Linked DNA regions of Cytobacillus luteolus. The protein of the gene in region 2 binds, or shares a complex with, the protein of the main gene of each other region. Links are inferred from orthologs where the notes say so. Each region holds a gene or a part of one and is shown on either strand. Other genes may lie near its edges.

Region 1 (7,026 bases), on a different replicon or contig from region 2:
ATAATCGTATATTTTCCTTGACTGTACCAACAAATAAAAACGGATCCTGCAAAACTAATCCAGTATGCTTCCTTAACTCATCATCTTTAAAACTCTTTATCGAATGACCGTCTAGTAAAATATCACCACGGTCAACCTCATAAAAGCGCATTAATAAATTGATAATTGAACTTTTCCCACTACCCGTATGCCCAACTAAGGCAATCGTTTCACCTTTTTTTGCACTAAACGAAATGTTTTTCAACACATCTCTCTTACCATCATATGAAAAACTTACATTCTTAAACTCAATAGTTCCAGTATCAATCTTAGGATTTTCTTTTCCAACCTTCACTGGAGCTAATTCATCATTATCCATAAGTGAAAACACACGATCAGATGCAACAATTGCTTGCTGTAATAATGAAAGTCGCATCATCATTTGGTTAATGGGTTCAAAAAATCTTTCCAAATAGTTTACAAATGCATATAGGACACCTATTTCTACGACATTATTAATCGAAGTTATTCCGAAAAAACTTAATACCAGTATTAGTGCAAGAATATAAACAAAATCAATAGCGGGTCTTAATAATAAACCATCTAGCTTGATATTTTTAATCCCAGCTTTATAATGAGCTTCATTTATTTCATCAAATTCTTTTTGGAGACGTCGTTCTTGTCTAAATACTTGAATAATTGCCATCCCTTGCAAGGACTCATTTATCTTTGCATTTAATTGACTAAGCCTCTCCCTCATATCTTGATAAAATTTTGAACTAAAATGTCGATAAGTTTTCATAATGAGAAAGATAACCGGAATCAGAAATAAACAAAAGAATGCTAATTTAACATTCAAGATAAACATTGCAATAAATACACCTATTAACAACACAGCATTTTGCACGAAGGTTGCTATTACACTTATAAACATATCTTTTATTGCTTCTGTATCATTTGTTACTCTAGAAACAATGCTGCCTCCTGGTGTTTTATCAAAAAACTTTAAGCCCAATGCATGAACCTTAGTAAAGACATCAATCCGTAAATCCTGAATAATGTTTAATGATATTTCGTGAAATTTTACTAACTGAAAATAGTTAACAATAACCTTAATAAAATGGACAAGGATATATGAAACACCCAATATAATTAGTGGTTGTGCCTCTATATTTCTTGGAGTTAAGTAATCATCTATAAAAACCTTCACGAATATAGGCCCTATTATCTCACCTATCGTTCCTATTAATAAAAGTGTAAACGCAATGAAAAACTCTTTCTTATATTTCTTTGTATAGGAAAGAAGTCGAAAAAGCACTTGTCGTTGTTGTTTTGAAGTTAATGTTTTATTCATGATCACATACCTCCATGTTCTACAAGTGCTTCTAATTGTTGACGATGATACATTTCTTTATACCATCCTTGTTCATTCATTAATTCATCATGTGTGCCCTTTTGAACAATTCTACCATCTTCTAATACAACTATTACATTTGCATGCGCAATAGCACTTAAACGATGAGATGTGATAATAGTTGTTTTACCCTCTCTCGTTTGTTTTAGGGCAGATAATATCATTTCTTCTGTTTTTGCATCAACTGCTGACAATGAATCGTCTAGTATCAAAACCTCTGGATTTACTATAAGTGCTCTAGCGATGGATATACGCTGTTTTTGTCCACCTGAAAGAGAAACACCTCTTTCTCCTACCATTGTCTCGTAACCTTCTGTAAAACTGACGATATCCTCATGGATTGAAGCAAGTTCTGCTGCCTGTATTATCTCTTGGTAGGTTGCATTTGGTTTAGCAAAAGCTATATTATCAGCAATTGTTGCAGAAAATAAGAAGTGATCTTGTGGGACATAACCGATTCCTTTTCTTAATGCTTCTAATGAATAAGTAGAAATTGAATGCTTACCAAATGTTATTTCTCCTTTATACCCTTCGAACTCTCTAATTAATAGTTTAAGCAGTGTTGTCTTTCCTGCACCTGTCTTACCAACAATCCCTAATGTCTCACCCTGTCTTAACGTTATTTGTATATCATTTAAGGTGATCTGTTCGTCCGAAAAAGCAAATTCCTTGATAGCATAGATAATATTACCGGAAGGTTGTTCATTCAATACTTCTTCACTATCTTTAATATCTACCTTCTCATTTAAAAGGCTAGAAACACGATCATAGGAGGCTCTCCCACGTTCAACAATATTAAACAGCCATCCGAAAGCTAACATTGGCCATATTAATAAACCCAAATATGTTGTAAACGAAATAAGTTGGCCTAATGTCATTTCATCAGTAAGTACAAAATAAGAACCAAAGGAAACTGCAAGGAAAAAAGAGAACCCCACAATCAATGAAATTGTCGGATCGAATAAGGCATCAATTTTAGCTACTTTCATATTCTTTCTAACAACTTCAGCGGATTCCTCACGAAAAGAATCAACATCATCCTGCTCATATCCAAACGTTTTTAACACTTTGATACCACTTACGCTTTCCTGAACTTTATCATTTAAAGATGAAAAAGCCTCCTGAGCCTTATGAAATCGTTTATGTAACAATGTACCATACCAACTTGTAGATAGTGCCATTAATGGCATTGGAATTAAACTAATGAGTGTAAGCTTCCAACTAATCGTTGCAGCCATCATAATTAATACAAATCCACCAGTAACTAAAGAATCGACCAAGGTCAGTACACCTGCACCCGCTGTCTGCTGAACAGCTTGAATATCGTTGGTCGAATGGGCCATAAGATCACCAATTCTACGCCTTTGGTAGAAGGATTGAGACATCTTAGTGAAGTGGCTATATAATTTTTCTCTTAACAATCGAGCTAACCTAACTGAAGCCCCAAATAGCATAATTCTCCAAAAAAATCGAACGATATAAACAGTAGTTGCTACAACCAACAATAGTCCAAGCCAGTTAGTAAGAATCTTCGTTGTTAACTGACCTTCAACAATTAAGTCTACGACCTTCCCAATGACAAATGGAGGGACTAGCTCTAATAAAGCTACGACACACAATAAAGAAATTCCTATCAAGTACGATTTCTTTTCTTGTTTAAAAAACCACATTAAATCTTTAAAAACTCGCATAAACTTTCCCCCACAACAACTTTTAAACGCTTAAATAGTTTATCAAATATTTAGAAAACAAGAAAGAAAAAAATAAAGACACTCAGTGACGAGTGCCTGTCCATCTTACTTATCCATTTGACCGTTCATTGCTTTTAGCATTTGATTGATTTTCTTTTGCGATGGTTTCATTCCCATTTGCATCATCATTACCTTAAGCATTTGCTCATTGATCGGTGGATTTTTCTTTAAGTAGTTCATCATGTATTTACGTGCAATGAAAAATCCTAGGGCTACCCCAGCAAGAAGTGCTAGAATACCTACTAGAATCGGTACCCAAATACCCATATTTCTTCCTCCTTCATGTTGTCTACATTACAGTGTACTAGACCAAGTGTAATTATACAATATTTGTTTACTAATTTCTCTATATTTTATAACATGTTTTCACACAAATTTTCTTTCTTTAATAGGGTTTAACCAACCATGGCGTTGTAATGTGAAATCCATCGCCAAAAAGCAGGAGTCATACTTTCTTAATACTTCAAAGAAAATGGTTTCAGCTTCATAACTGCCAGATGACTCTAGCAAAAGATATCGGTCATGTACTACTAGTCTCGCCTCACTATTGTTACTATTTATCATCAGTTTATGTACATTTCGCTCATTCAGGTAATCTGTTCGTTTTCTTAAAAGGCTATCAATACATTGGTGGATATGTAAAGTAGGAATTGGTCTAGTCACATAGTCGATTTGCTTTCGTAATTGAGCCTTATGTTTATTTTCAGCATTTTCACATTCACGGAAAAGTTCATAAATTTTCGTTTCACGACCGAAATAATGACTAGCAATTTCCTCTTCTATCAAATAAATATGATATCGTCGCATTCCCATCGCTCCCCGGTAATGTATAGTACTTCCATTATACAGGACAAGAAAAATTGATATTGTCTGAAAATGGAGAAAATATAGCACTACTTTTGTCGAAAACACCCGAAAGCGAAAGAAGTGCCAACTATTTACTCTATCATCAAGGTCCGTTTGATTTAAACATGCTTAATGTAAGTAATAATTGGCACTTTTTAAAGGAAATCCTATTTATTTAAAATTTTTCTCATTCGTGCTACAACATTCTGCACTGAGAATCCATACTCTTCCATAATTTTCGGTCCAGGAGCGGAAGCGCCAAAGTCATTAATTGCCAGCACTTCCCCCTCATCACCAGTATACTTTTCCCAGCCAAGCGATGATGCCATTTCAATTCCAAGACGTTTTTTAACTGACTTAGGTATTACTGAGTCTTTATATTCTTGAGTTTGTTGTTCAAAACGATCCCATGAAGGCATACTTACAACTGATACGTGAATTCCCTGGCCTGCTAGTTCTTGTTGAGCGCTGACCGCAAGATTTACCTCAGAACCAGAAGCGAGTAAAATCCCTTCAGGGTTATTATTTTGTGCCTCTGAAACAACATAAGCACCTTTTTTAACACCCTCATAGGCCTTTTCCCTTGTACCAGGAAGTGTCGGCAAATTTTGACGCGTTAGGACTAGTACGGTTGGCTTATCCGTTGACTCCACAGCTAATCTCCAAGCAGCAACTGTTTCATTACCATCTGCTGGACGAATAACTCCAAGGTGTGGCATTGCACGCAATGAAGGAAGCTGCTCAATAGGCTCATGAGTAGGTCCATCTTCTCCAACTGCAATGCTGTCATGTGTGAATACATAAGTAACCGGAAGTTTCATTAAAGCAGCCAATCGAATAGCAGGTCGTAAGTAATCAGAGAATACGAAGAATGTACCTCCATAAACTTTCACCCCACCATGTAGTGCCATTCCGTTAAGAGCAGCACCCATCGCAAACTCACGAACACCAAACCAAATGTTACGGCCACTATAATCTTCTGGAGTGAAATCATTTGCACCTTTAATCATTGTGTTGTTAGATCCAGCAAGGTCTGCTGATCCCCCAAAGAATTGTGGAACATGATTGGCGATAGCATTTAATGCTTCACCAGAGGATGCACGCGAAGCAAGGCTCTTTCCTACCTCATAAGTGGGTAATTGAGTTTCCCAGCCTTCTGGTAGTTTTCCGGAAATCGCTGCATCTAATTGATTACCTAGCTCGGGATATTTTTCTTTATACTGAGAGAACAATTGATTCCATTCTTGTTCTTTCTTTTTACCTGGCTCAAGGATTGTTGAATGGAAATGTGAGTAAACCTCTTCAGGAACATGAAAATCATTATCAAAAGTCCAATTGTAGGTTTCTTTGGTAAGTTTTGTCTCATCTACTCCTAAAGGTGCGCCATGAACTCCTGATGTACCAGCTCTGTTTGGCGATCCGTATCCAATTGTAGTCTTAACTTCAATTAAAGTAGGACGGGATAGATCCCCTTTTGCCTCTTCAATTGCCCTTGAAATCTCCTCAATACTATTTCCATCTTCTACACGGATATATTGCCAGCCATATGAATCAAAACGCTTCTGAACACTCTCTGAGAATGAGCGATCTAAATCCCCATCCAAAGAGATGTCATTTGAATCATATAAAACAACTAATTTTCCTAATTTCAGGTGGCCAGCTAGTGACGCAGCCTCAGCAGAAACACCTTCCATTAAATCACCATCACCACAAATACTATATGTAAAATGATCAACTACTTCAAAACTTTCTTTATTATAGGTTTTAGCCAAGTGACGTTCTGCCATCGCCATACCAACCGCCATCGCAATACCTTGTCCAAGTGGACCAGTTGTTGCATCTACTCCAGGGGTATGACCAAATTCAGGATGTCCAGGCGTTTTACTACCCCATTGTCTGAATCCTTTTAAATCGTCAATCGAAAGCTCATATCCACTTAAGTGTAATAAACTATAAAGTAACATTGAACCATGGCCAGCAGATAATACAAATCGGTCACGATTAAACCATTCAGGGTTGCTTGGACTAATGTTCATGTGTTGTGTCCATAGTGAATATGCCATAGGCGCGGCACCCATCGGCATTCCCGGATGACCTGAATTTGCCTTTTCAATCGCGTCAATTGATAGTGTACGAATCGAACCAATTGCCAAATCTTCAATAGTATGTGTCATTTGTAACGTTCATCCTTTCTAATAAAACCTCTATGTATACTCTACTATCATATATTGACGAAGAAAAATGCACAACTCTTCTTCACTGAATTGTCAAGATTTAATTTCATCGCCAATATGAGTAGTATGCACAATAAATAAGAATACATAGCATAATACCTATGTATTCTTCCAATAAATAATTTAATTTAATCGTTGATTTTTACTCTTTTTTAGCTTTTCAGGAGTAACGTCTGTACCAGTTGGATCAACAATTTTTACGGTATGAAGAGTATCTGTCATTGAATTTCTAAAGGTTTGTATATATTCTTTACGTAATCCTTGCTGCTCAACCACTTCTTCAGGAGTTAAGCCTTCATTTTTTGATTTTTTTGAAAGCTCATTAATTCGAGCAATTTTTTCTTTTGATAGCATGTTGAAAACCCCTCTTAGAACATTTATGGATAGTTTCCATCTTACTAAAGTAAGGTGGGGTTTACAAGCTATCAGACTTATAGAATTCTTTTGCCCTCAAATTTTAACTATACTTTGTAATAGCTTATTCACTTGCATATGTATGAAGTTTATCAAGATCTTCGATGGATTTAATTGGAATGAAAAGTGTATCGCCTGGCTTTAATTGATTTGAGTCTACCCCGTTATTTGTTTCTACCCAAATAACAAAGTCAGAAAAACTAAGGTTGTGCTGTTCTTTAAATGCGTTGTTTATTTCCCATAAAGTATCACCATGATTTATTGTAATCTCTAGATAACTCTCTTGGTTATGTGTTTTTATAGTAGAATCACTAATTGCAAAAGACATAGCGATTAATAAAAATGTAAATAAAACATAATAGATTCCTGATATTTTTCTTTCTTTCAT
Region 2 (8,217 bases):
TTGTTTAAAAGCACATTTGCATTTGCATCTTTTCGAACCTCAATAACCATACGCATTCCATTTCGGTCTGATTCATCACGAAGGTCAGTAATCCCTTCGATTTTTTTATCACGAACTAATTCTGCGATTTTCTCAATTAACTTTGCTTTGTTAACTTGGTATGGAAGTTCTCTAACGATAATTACTTCTTTACCATTGCTTTTCGTCTCTATTTCAACCTTTGCACGGATCGTTATTGATCCACGCCCAGTTTCATAGGCTTTACGGATACCGCTTCTTCCTAAGATTTGACCTCCAGTAGGGAAATCAGGACCCGGAATAATTTCCATTAATTCGGAAATAGTAATATCAGAATCTCTACTAACAGCTAGTACACCATCAATCACTTCTCCTAGTTGATGTGGTGGAATATTCGTAGCCATTCCAACAGCAATACCTGCTGCACCATTTACTAGCAAGTTAGGAAACCTTGCAGGAAGTACCACAGGTTCTCTTTCTGAACCATCATAGTTGTCTCTATAGTCGATTGTATCTTTATTAATATCTCTAATAAGTTCCATCGATATTTTAGACATACGTGCTTCTGTATAACGCATAGCTGCAGCAGGATCTCCATCTACGGAACCAAAGTTTCCATGACCTTCAACGAGCATATAACGGAAGTTGAAATCTTGCGCCATACGTACCATGGAATCATATACAGCCGTGTCACCATGTGGATGATACTTACCAATTACTTCACCAACAATACGTGCTGACTTTTTAAAGGCTTTATCAGATGTCATTCCTAAGTCATTCATCGCATATAGAATACGACGATGTACTGGTTTTAAACCATCACGTACATCAGGAAGGGCACGAGATACTATAACACTCATTGCATAGTCTAAAAATGAAGTCCTCATTTCATGACTTATATTTATTTCTTTTACTTGGGGATTTTGCGTTTCAGACATGTTAGACCTCCCTTATTTAGGGTACAGAATTTATTGTTCGATTTATGTAAAAGACAGGATAGAGTTTCTATCCTGCAAAACATTTAGATATCTAAGTTTTTAACGTATTTAGCATTTTCTTCAATGAAATTACGTCTTGGTTCTACTTTATCGCCCATTAATATATCAAACGTTTCATCTGCTTCCATTGCATCCTGCAGATTAACTTGAAGAAGTGTTCTTGTAGCTGGATCCATTGTCGTTTCCCAAAGCTGACCTGGATTCATCTCTCCAAGACCTTTGTAACGCTGAATACCAGGTTTAGGTGTAGCAGGGAAGTCGGCTAAAAGTTCTTCTAATTGTTTTTCATTATAGGCATATTCAACTCGTTTACCCGCTTGAATCTTATATAAAGGCGGCTGAGCAATATAGATATAGCCCTGTTCTATAATTTTTCTCATATAACGGTAGAAGAAAGTTAGTATCAGTGTTCGAATATGTGCTCCGTCAACATCCGCATCCGTCATAATAACGATTTTGTGATATCTTGCCTTTGCAATATCAAAGTCCTCACCAATTCCAGTACCTAACGCTGTAATAATTGTACGAATCTCATTGTTTGATAAGATTTTGTCTAAACGTGCTTTCTCTACATTAAGAATTTTTCCTCTTAAAGGTAAGATTGCTTGGAAATGACGGTCACGTCCTTGCTTCGCTGAACCACCTGCAGAGTCACCCTCTACCACATATATTTCACTAATGGCAGGATCTTTTGAAGAGCAATCTGCTAGTTTACCCGGAAGACTTGAGATTTCAAGCGCACTTTTTCTTCTAGTTAATTCACGTGCTTTTTTCGCTGCTAACCTTGCACGTGCAGCCATGACCCCTTTTTCAACAATCTTTCTAGCAACAGAAGGGTTTTCTAGTAGAAACGCTTCAAATTTATCAGAGAAGACAGCTTCAGTGATTGTTCTAGCTTCACTATTTCCTAATTTTGTTTTCGTTTGACCTTCAAATTGTGGGTCAGGATGTTTTATAGAAATGATGGCTGTTAATCCTTCACGAACATCATCTCCGCTAAGATTTGCATCATTTTCTTTAAAAATATTGCTTTTTCTTGCATAGTCATTAATGATTCGTGTTAGTGCTGTTTTAAAACCTGATTCGTGAGTTCCACCCTCATGTGTATGGATATTATTTGCATAAGAATATATATTACTAGTGTAGCTATCGTTATATTGTAAAGCTACCTCTACAACAATTCCCTCACGCTCACCTTCAACGAATACTGGTTCTTCGTGAATCACTTCTTTTGTGCGGTTTAAATGCTCTACATAAGATTTAATTCCGCCTTCATAGAAATATTCTTTTAGCTTTTTTTCTTCTCTTTTATCTTCAATGGTTATTTTTACACCACGAGTTAAGAATGCAAGTTCTCTAAGTCTATTTGCTAATATATCAAATTCGTATACAAGTGTTTCAGTAAAGATTTCACTATCTGGAACAAAGTTAATTGTTGTACCTGTACGGTCTGTTTCCCCAATGACTTGTAAATCTCCTACCGGTACTCCACGTTCAAACTTTTGATAATGAACCTTACCATCACGATAAACATGAACCTCTAAAGATGTTGATAGAGCATTTACAACGGATGCACCTACACCATGTAGACCTCCAGAAACCTTGTAACCACCACCATCAAATTTTCCACCAGCATGAAGTACAGTCAAAATTACCTCAACAGCTGGTCTTCCCATTTTTTCATGTATCCCAACAGGAATACCACGGCCGTTATCTTTAACTGTAATGCTGTTGTCTTCTTCAATGTATACATTAACCTCATCACAATGACCAGCCAATGCCTCATCAATACTATTATCTACAATTTCCCAAACAAGATGGTGAAGTCCTTTGCTACTAGTTGAACCGATATACATTCCAGGGCGTTTACGAACAGCCTCTAAGCCTTCTAGGACTTGTATCTGATTTTCATCGTATGCTGGTTGTTGATTCATTTCTTTTTGATCCATTGCCACTTATACCACCCACACTTTCATTTGACAAAACCTATTCCAATTAAAAAAGTTATCTTACTCTGCTAATTCTTCTTCAAAAACCTTCTCTAGCTCATTGACATGCTGTGCACGTTTCTTTAACGTGCTAGTAGACAGTGGTGAAAAGTAAATCTTATCAGCAGTAATTACTACTGATTTCGTATCACCATTGGCTAGTTCGACAATTTGGTGTTTCTGTATATCTAAAAATTCATTTACGATAGATGAAGATTTTAATAATTGCCTATCCAATATCGTAATGACATCACACGATCGAACGATGACATTTTCCCCTAAGTGAATGAACAATTCATCACCTCATTTTAGCTTTGTCATTTCACCAGCCGTTACTGTAAAAGTTGCTGCTTGCTTCAATGTTTCATGGTTTATCCCTTCAACACTGGTAGTCGTAACAAAGGTTTGAACTTTCCCCTGTATTGTGTTGAGTAGATGCGATTGTCTATAATCATCCAACTCAGATAGTACATCATCTAGAAGAAGAATTGGATATTCGCCAATCTCAGAATAAATCAATTCAATTTCTGCAAGTTTTAAAGATAGTGCTGTTGTACGTTGTTGTCCTTGTGATCCATATGTCTGAACATCTTTACCGTTCACATTAAAAGCTAAATCATCCCGGTGTGGACCCGCTAACGTAATTCCTCTGTCTAGTTCTCTATCTCTTATTTTAGCAAACTTTTCTTCATATGCTTCTATTATTTTCGACAATTGTCCTTCTTCTGATACCTCTACTGAGGGTTTATACATAATTTCTAGTGTTTCTAGGCCTCTACTAATGCCATTATGGATAGGCTCAGCCCATTTTTGTAACAATCTTAAGAATTCAAAGCGCTTTGTAACTATTTTTACAGCTACTTCGATCAACTGTTCTGTTAGTACATCTAACATCGTTTGATCAGTTTGTCGCTTCATCTGAAGTAATTTTAAATATTGGTTTCGTTGCCCAAGAATTTTTTGAAATTGGCTAAGGTCATGAAGATAAACCGGTGACACTTGGCCAATTTCCATATCGATAAATCGTCGCCTTACCTGAGGACTACCTTTAACTAGGTTAAGGTCCTCAGGAGCAAACATGACAACGTTCATGCTGCCGACGTATTGACTTAGTTTCTTTTGCTCTAAATGATTGCTTTTTGCCTTTTTGCCTTTTTTGGAGACAACAAGCTGTAATGATAGAGGACTCATGCGTTTGTGAATCCTACCTTCTATTTTAGCATACTCTTGCTCCCAGCGAATGAGATCTTTGTCATTGGATGTCCTGTGAGACTTAGCCATAGCAAGAACATAAATAGATTCCATTACATTTGTTTTTCCTTGGGCATTTTCACCAAGAATAACATTGACCTTGTCTTCGAATTCAGCTTCTAGCTTCGGGTAATTTCGATAGTTTGTTAATTGTAACTCTTTAATATACAAAGGGGTTCACCCACTTATGCTTTCACAATAAAAGTACCAAATCCTGGTATATCTATAATATCATTATTTCTAAGTTTTTTTCCGCGTCGATTCTCAGGTTCTCCGTTTACATATATTTCATGCTCACTCAGAAACCATTTTGCCATTCCACCGGTCTGGATTATTTCAGCTAATTTTAAAAATTGACCTAAAGGAATATACTCTGTAGAAATTTCGATTTCTTTTGCCATTAAATCGCCTACTTTCATTTCTTTTGGTTCGGTCACAATGACAGATAGCGTTACTTTCGGTCTTACTAGCTCGTGCTCTAGATTATTTTTTCCGTAAACTAGATTAACTATCACTATTTCTATTTTACTAAATAATCATGCTATAGAAAAGAAAGCTACTAGGTTTTATTTTCTTTTCCTAGTAGCTTAAGTTATTAAAAATTAAATGGCTTAAAAAGTTCGAACTGGAAGTATTAAGTGTAATACAGAGTCATTATCGATTGAACGTAGTAAAAATGGTCTCATCGCACCAGTAAAACTTACTTTAATCTCTGTACTATCAAGGGCTTTTAAAGCATCAATCATATATTTAGCACTGAAGGATATTTTTAATTCTTCTCCTTCAATCGATTGGCTTTGAATTTCTTCAATTACTTTTCCGATTTCCGGTGTATTCGAAGACACTTCAATAACTCCTTCAGGTAACGTTGATAGTTTTACAACATTATTTTTACCTTCACCTAATAAAGAAGCTCGGTCAATTGACTGAAGTAGATCTTTTGTTGTAATGACAACATCTGTCTTACTTTCATTTGGAATTAGTCTTGATGTATCTGGATAATTCCCATCAAGTAAGCGTGAGAAGAATAGTAAATGCTTTGTTTTAAATAGTACTTGGTTTTCTGTAATAACAATGTCTACTAATTCATTTGTGTCATCTAGTATTTTACTTAATTCATTTAAACTTTTCCCAGGAATAACCACATTATAAGTATCTTGATTCTCCATTTCGATACTTGCTTTTCTCATAGCTAAACGGTGGCTATCTGTTGCAGTACAGTGTAATTGTCCACTTTCAACCTTCCAGTTTACACCTGTCAAGATAGGGCGTGTTTCTGAGACGGACACTGCGAATACCGTTTGACGAATCATATTTTTTAATAGATCTGTCGGTATACGGAACATATTCTCTTCTTCAACCTGTGGTAGGTGAGGGTATTCTTCTGCGTCTAAACCATTAAGGTTAAACTCAGCTTTTCCTGAGCGTATCACTGTTGAAAGGTGATTTTGCACTTCGATTTCTACTGTATCTTTAGGAAGTTTCTTTACGATCTCACTGAAAAAACGTGCTTGTAACACAATGCTTCCAGGCTGCCTTATTTCTACAATTTCACTTCCTGCTTCTTCTGCTGGAATAAAAGATTCAATGGATATATCTGAATCACTACCAGTAAGTGTCACACCTTCAGTTGTAGCAACTATTTTAATTCCTGTAAGGATTGGAATTGTTGTTCTAGATGAGACTGCTTTCATTACATCTTGAACACTTTGTACTAGATAGTCTTTTTGAATAATAAATTTCATAAAAAAAATCCTCCTTAACCGGTCTAAAAAACGCGTAGCTGAATATATATATTTTTTTAATAAAATAGTAGAAGTAATAGTAGGGCTTGTGGAAATGTGGATAACCCTCACTTTTCAAAGGAAACACAGCCTATCCACATGTGGACAGACTGTGTGTAAATAAACTCAAGTTATACACATTATCCAAGAAAAAAATAATTAGCCTTTTAACTGAGTATGAATTTCTTTTACTTGTTTTTGAAGTAGGGCATCACTTTCAATTAACTTCGATATCTTTTCATGAGCATGAATAACAGTAGTATGGTCTCGTCCACCAAATTCATCCCCAATTTTAGGCAATGAAAAGTCGGTTAACTCCCTGGCAAGATACATAGCAACTTGTCTAGGGAAAGCGACTGATTTTGTACGTTTTTTCGCCTTGAAATCTTCGAGTTTTATATTAAAATGCTGTCCTACCGTTTTTTGAATTTCAAAGATTGTAATAGCTTTTGGTTTAGAGTTTGGTATGATATCCCGCAATGCTTCTGCTGCTAAATCAGCATTTATATCTTTATTAATAAGAGATGAATAAGCAACAACACGAATAAGTGCACCTTCAAGTTCACGGATATTTGTATCAATTTGATTAGCAATGTAGAGCATCACTTCATTAGGGATATCTAAACCTTCTGCTTTCGCTTTTTTACGTAAAATGGCAATCCTTGTTTCCAAGTCAGGAGGTGTTATATCAGTAATTAAGCCCCATTCAAACCTAGAGCGAAGTCGATCTTCTAGAGTAGGAATTTCCTTAGGAGGTCTATCACTTGAAATAACAATTTGTTTACTTTCTTCATGGAGTGTATTAAAAGTATGGAAAAATTCCTCTTGTGTTTGTTCTTTTCCTGCTAGAAATTGAATATCATCTATAAGTAAAACATCCACACTTCTATACTTGTTTCGGAAATCGACAGCTTTATTGTCTCTGATTGAGTTAATGAATTCATTTGTAAACTTTTCAGATGACAAGTAGACAACCTTAGCATTCGGATTATGGTCTATCACGTAATGTCCAATTGCATGCATAAGGTGAGTTTTACCTAGTCCAACACCACCATAGATAAAAAGTGGATTATAAGCTTTGGCTGGCGCTTCAGCTACAGCAAGGGAAGCTGCATGAGCAAATCGGTTACCTGAACCTATAACAAATGTATCAAACGTATATTTTGGATTTAACATATTTTGTGGTAATTCAGTAGGTTCATCATCTTGTTTAGATACTTTTTTGACAGGTGATTTAAGTTCAAATTCTTCTTCTAACTGATTCTGGGGAATAATAAATTTAATATTTAACTCAGCACCAGTTAAATCATAGATTGTTTCTGCAATCAGATGTAAGTATCTTGATTCAAGCCAATCTCTAGCAAACTCATTTGGAGCAGTGATCGTTAGTGTATCAGACTGTAGTGAATGAGCTTTTGTTGATTTAAGCCAGGTTTCAAAGCTGGGTTTACTAAGTTTTTTTTCAATCTCACTAAGAGCTTTCGTCCATAAATCAGAGATGTTTTCCAATTATTTTTCCCTCCTTTTACTCAGAATGGTGTCTGTATTAGACGGTTGTATAGGTTTTGTACAAGCGTATTCACTGGATGAATAACGAGTTATAAAAATACATTTGCCGATAATTGTGAATAACTATTTATTATAGAAGAAAAGTATCTTTTCGACAAAATTCACTTTTTGTGGACAAGTATTTATCCACCTTGTGAAAAAAGTGTCCACAAGTTATCCACATCTGTGGATAAGGATAAATACAGGAGTAATTTATAAAGTGTGAAAACACAAATATAATATCAAATATTTCCTTACTAGGCAATGGTTTTTAGAAACTTATCCACAATCACTACACCTTGTGGAAAAAAAATGTCCACAACACAAGATGATGTGTGAAGGTTGTCGATAACTGTTGTGGATAGAAAAAAATGTCGAAAAAAGTATCCACAGAAGCGGGAAGAAAGATTTACCTGATGTGTTATGAGTATGTTTTGTGTAAAGTTATAGAGGTTACTTTTTTCACATCAATCTTTGATTGGGGATCTTATATAACTATAGTTGTTAGTCATATAAATTAGTTTATGCGCCCTAAAATGGTGAAACAGCCAAACCGATGTCACATAAATTAGTTTATGAGCCCTCCAAATGGTGAAATAGCCAAACTGAGGTCACATAAATCAATTTATG

What was found.
Region 1: the proteins of dnaA (region 2) and sirA are in contact, whole or in part, in a crystal structure (PDB 4TPS), measured with the Bacillus subtilis proteins. The link is inferred for Cytobacillus luteolus from one-to-one orthologs.

Annotation. Positions count from the first base shown.
Region 1 is NZ_JAGGKM010000002.1:229,301-236,326, forward strand. What follows is about bases 2,232-4,934. They hold sirA (sporulation inhibitor of replication protein SirA), read right to left. Parts: upstream 3,952-4,934; coding sequence 3,511-3,951; downstream 2,232-3,510. Other genes in these bases: J2Z26_RS05995 (ABC transporter transmembrane domain-containing protein), read right to left, coding at 2,232-3,084; J2Z26_RS06000 (YneF family protein), read right to left, coding at 3,190-3,411; tkt (transketolase), read right to left, coding at 4,158-4,934. Also shown: J2Z26_RS05990 (ABC transporter ATP-binding protein), read right to left, coding at 1-1,333; more of J2Z26_RS05995, read right to left, coding at 1,336-2,231; more of tkt, read right to left, coding at 4,935-6,164; J2Z26_RS06015 (DUF896 domain-containing protein), read right to left, coding at 6,348-6,578; cell division suppressor protein YneA, read right to left, coding at 6,703-7,026. UniProt on the Bacillus subtilis protein: Inhibits DNA replication initiation during sporulation, preventing overinitiation and thus enforcing diploidy; probably the main regulator of sporulation replication initiation under Spo0A control.
Region 2 is NZ_JAGGKM010000007.1:3,364-11,580, forward strand. The notes cover bases 5,374-8,217. They hold dnaA (chromosomal replication initiator protein DnaA), read right to left. Parts: upstream 7,549-8,217; coding sequence 6,199-7,548; downstream 5,374-6,198. Other genes in these bases: dnaN (DNA polymerase III subunit beta), read right to left, coding at 5,374-6,000. In the rest of the region: gyrA (DNA gyrase subunit A), read right to left, coding at 1-956; gyrB (DNA topoisomerase (ATP-hydrolyzing) subunit B), read right to left, coding at 1,040-2,950; extracellular matrix regulator RemB, read right to left, coding at 3,026-3,298; DNA replication/repair protein RecF, read right to left, coding at 3,308-4,426; S4 domain-containing protein YaaA, read right to left, coding at 4,441-4,656; more of dnaN, read right to left, coding at 4,867-5,373. UniProt on the Bacillus subtilis protein: Plays an essential role in the initiation and regulation of chromosomal replication. ATP-DnaA binds to the origin of replication (oriC) to initiate formation of the DNA replication initiation complex once per cell cycle.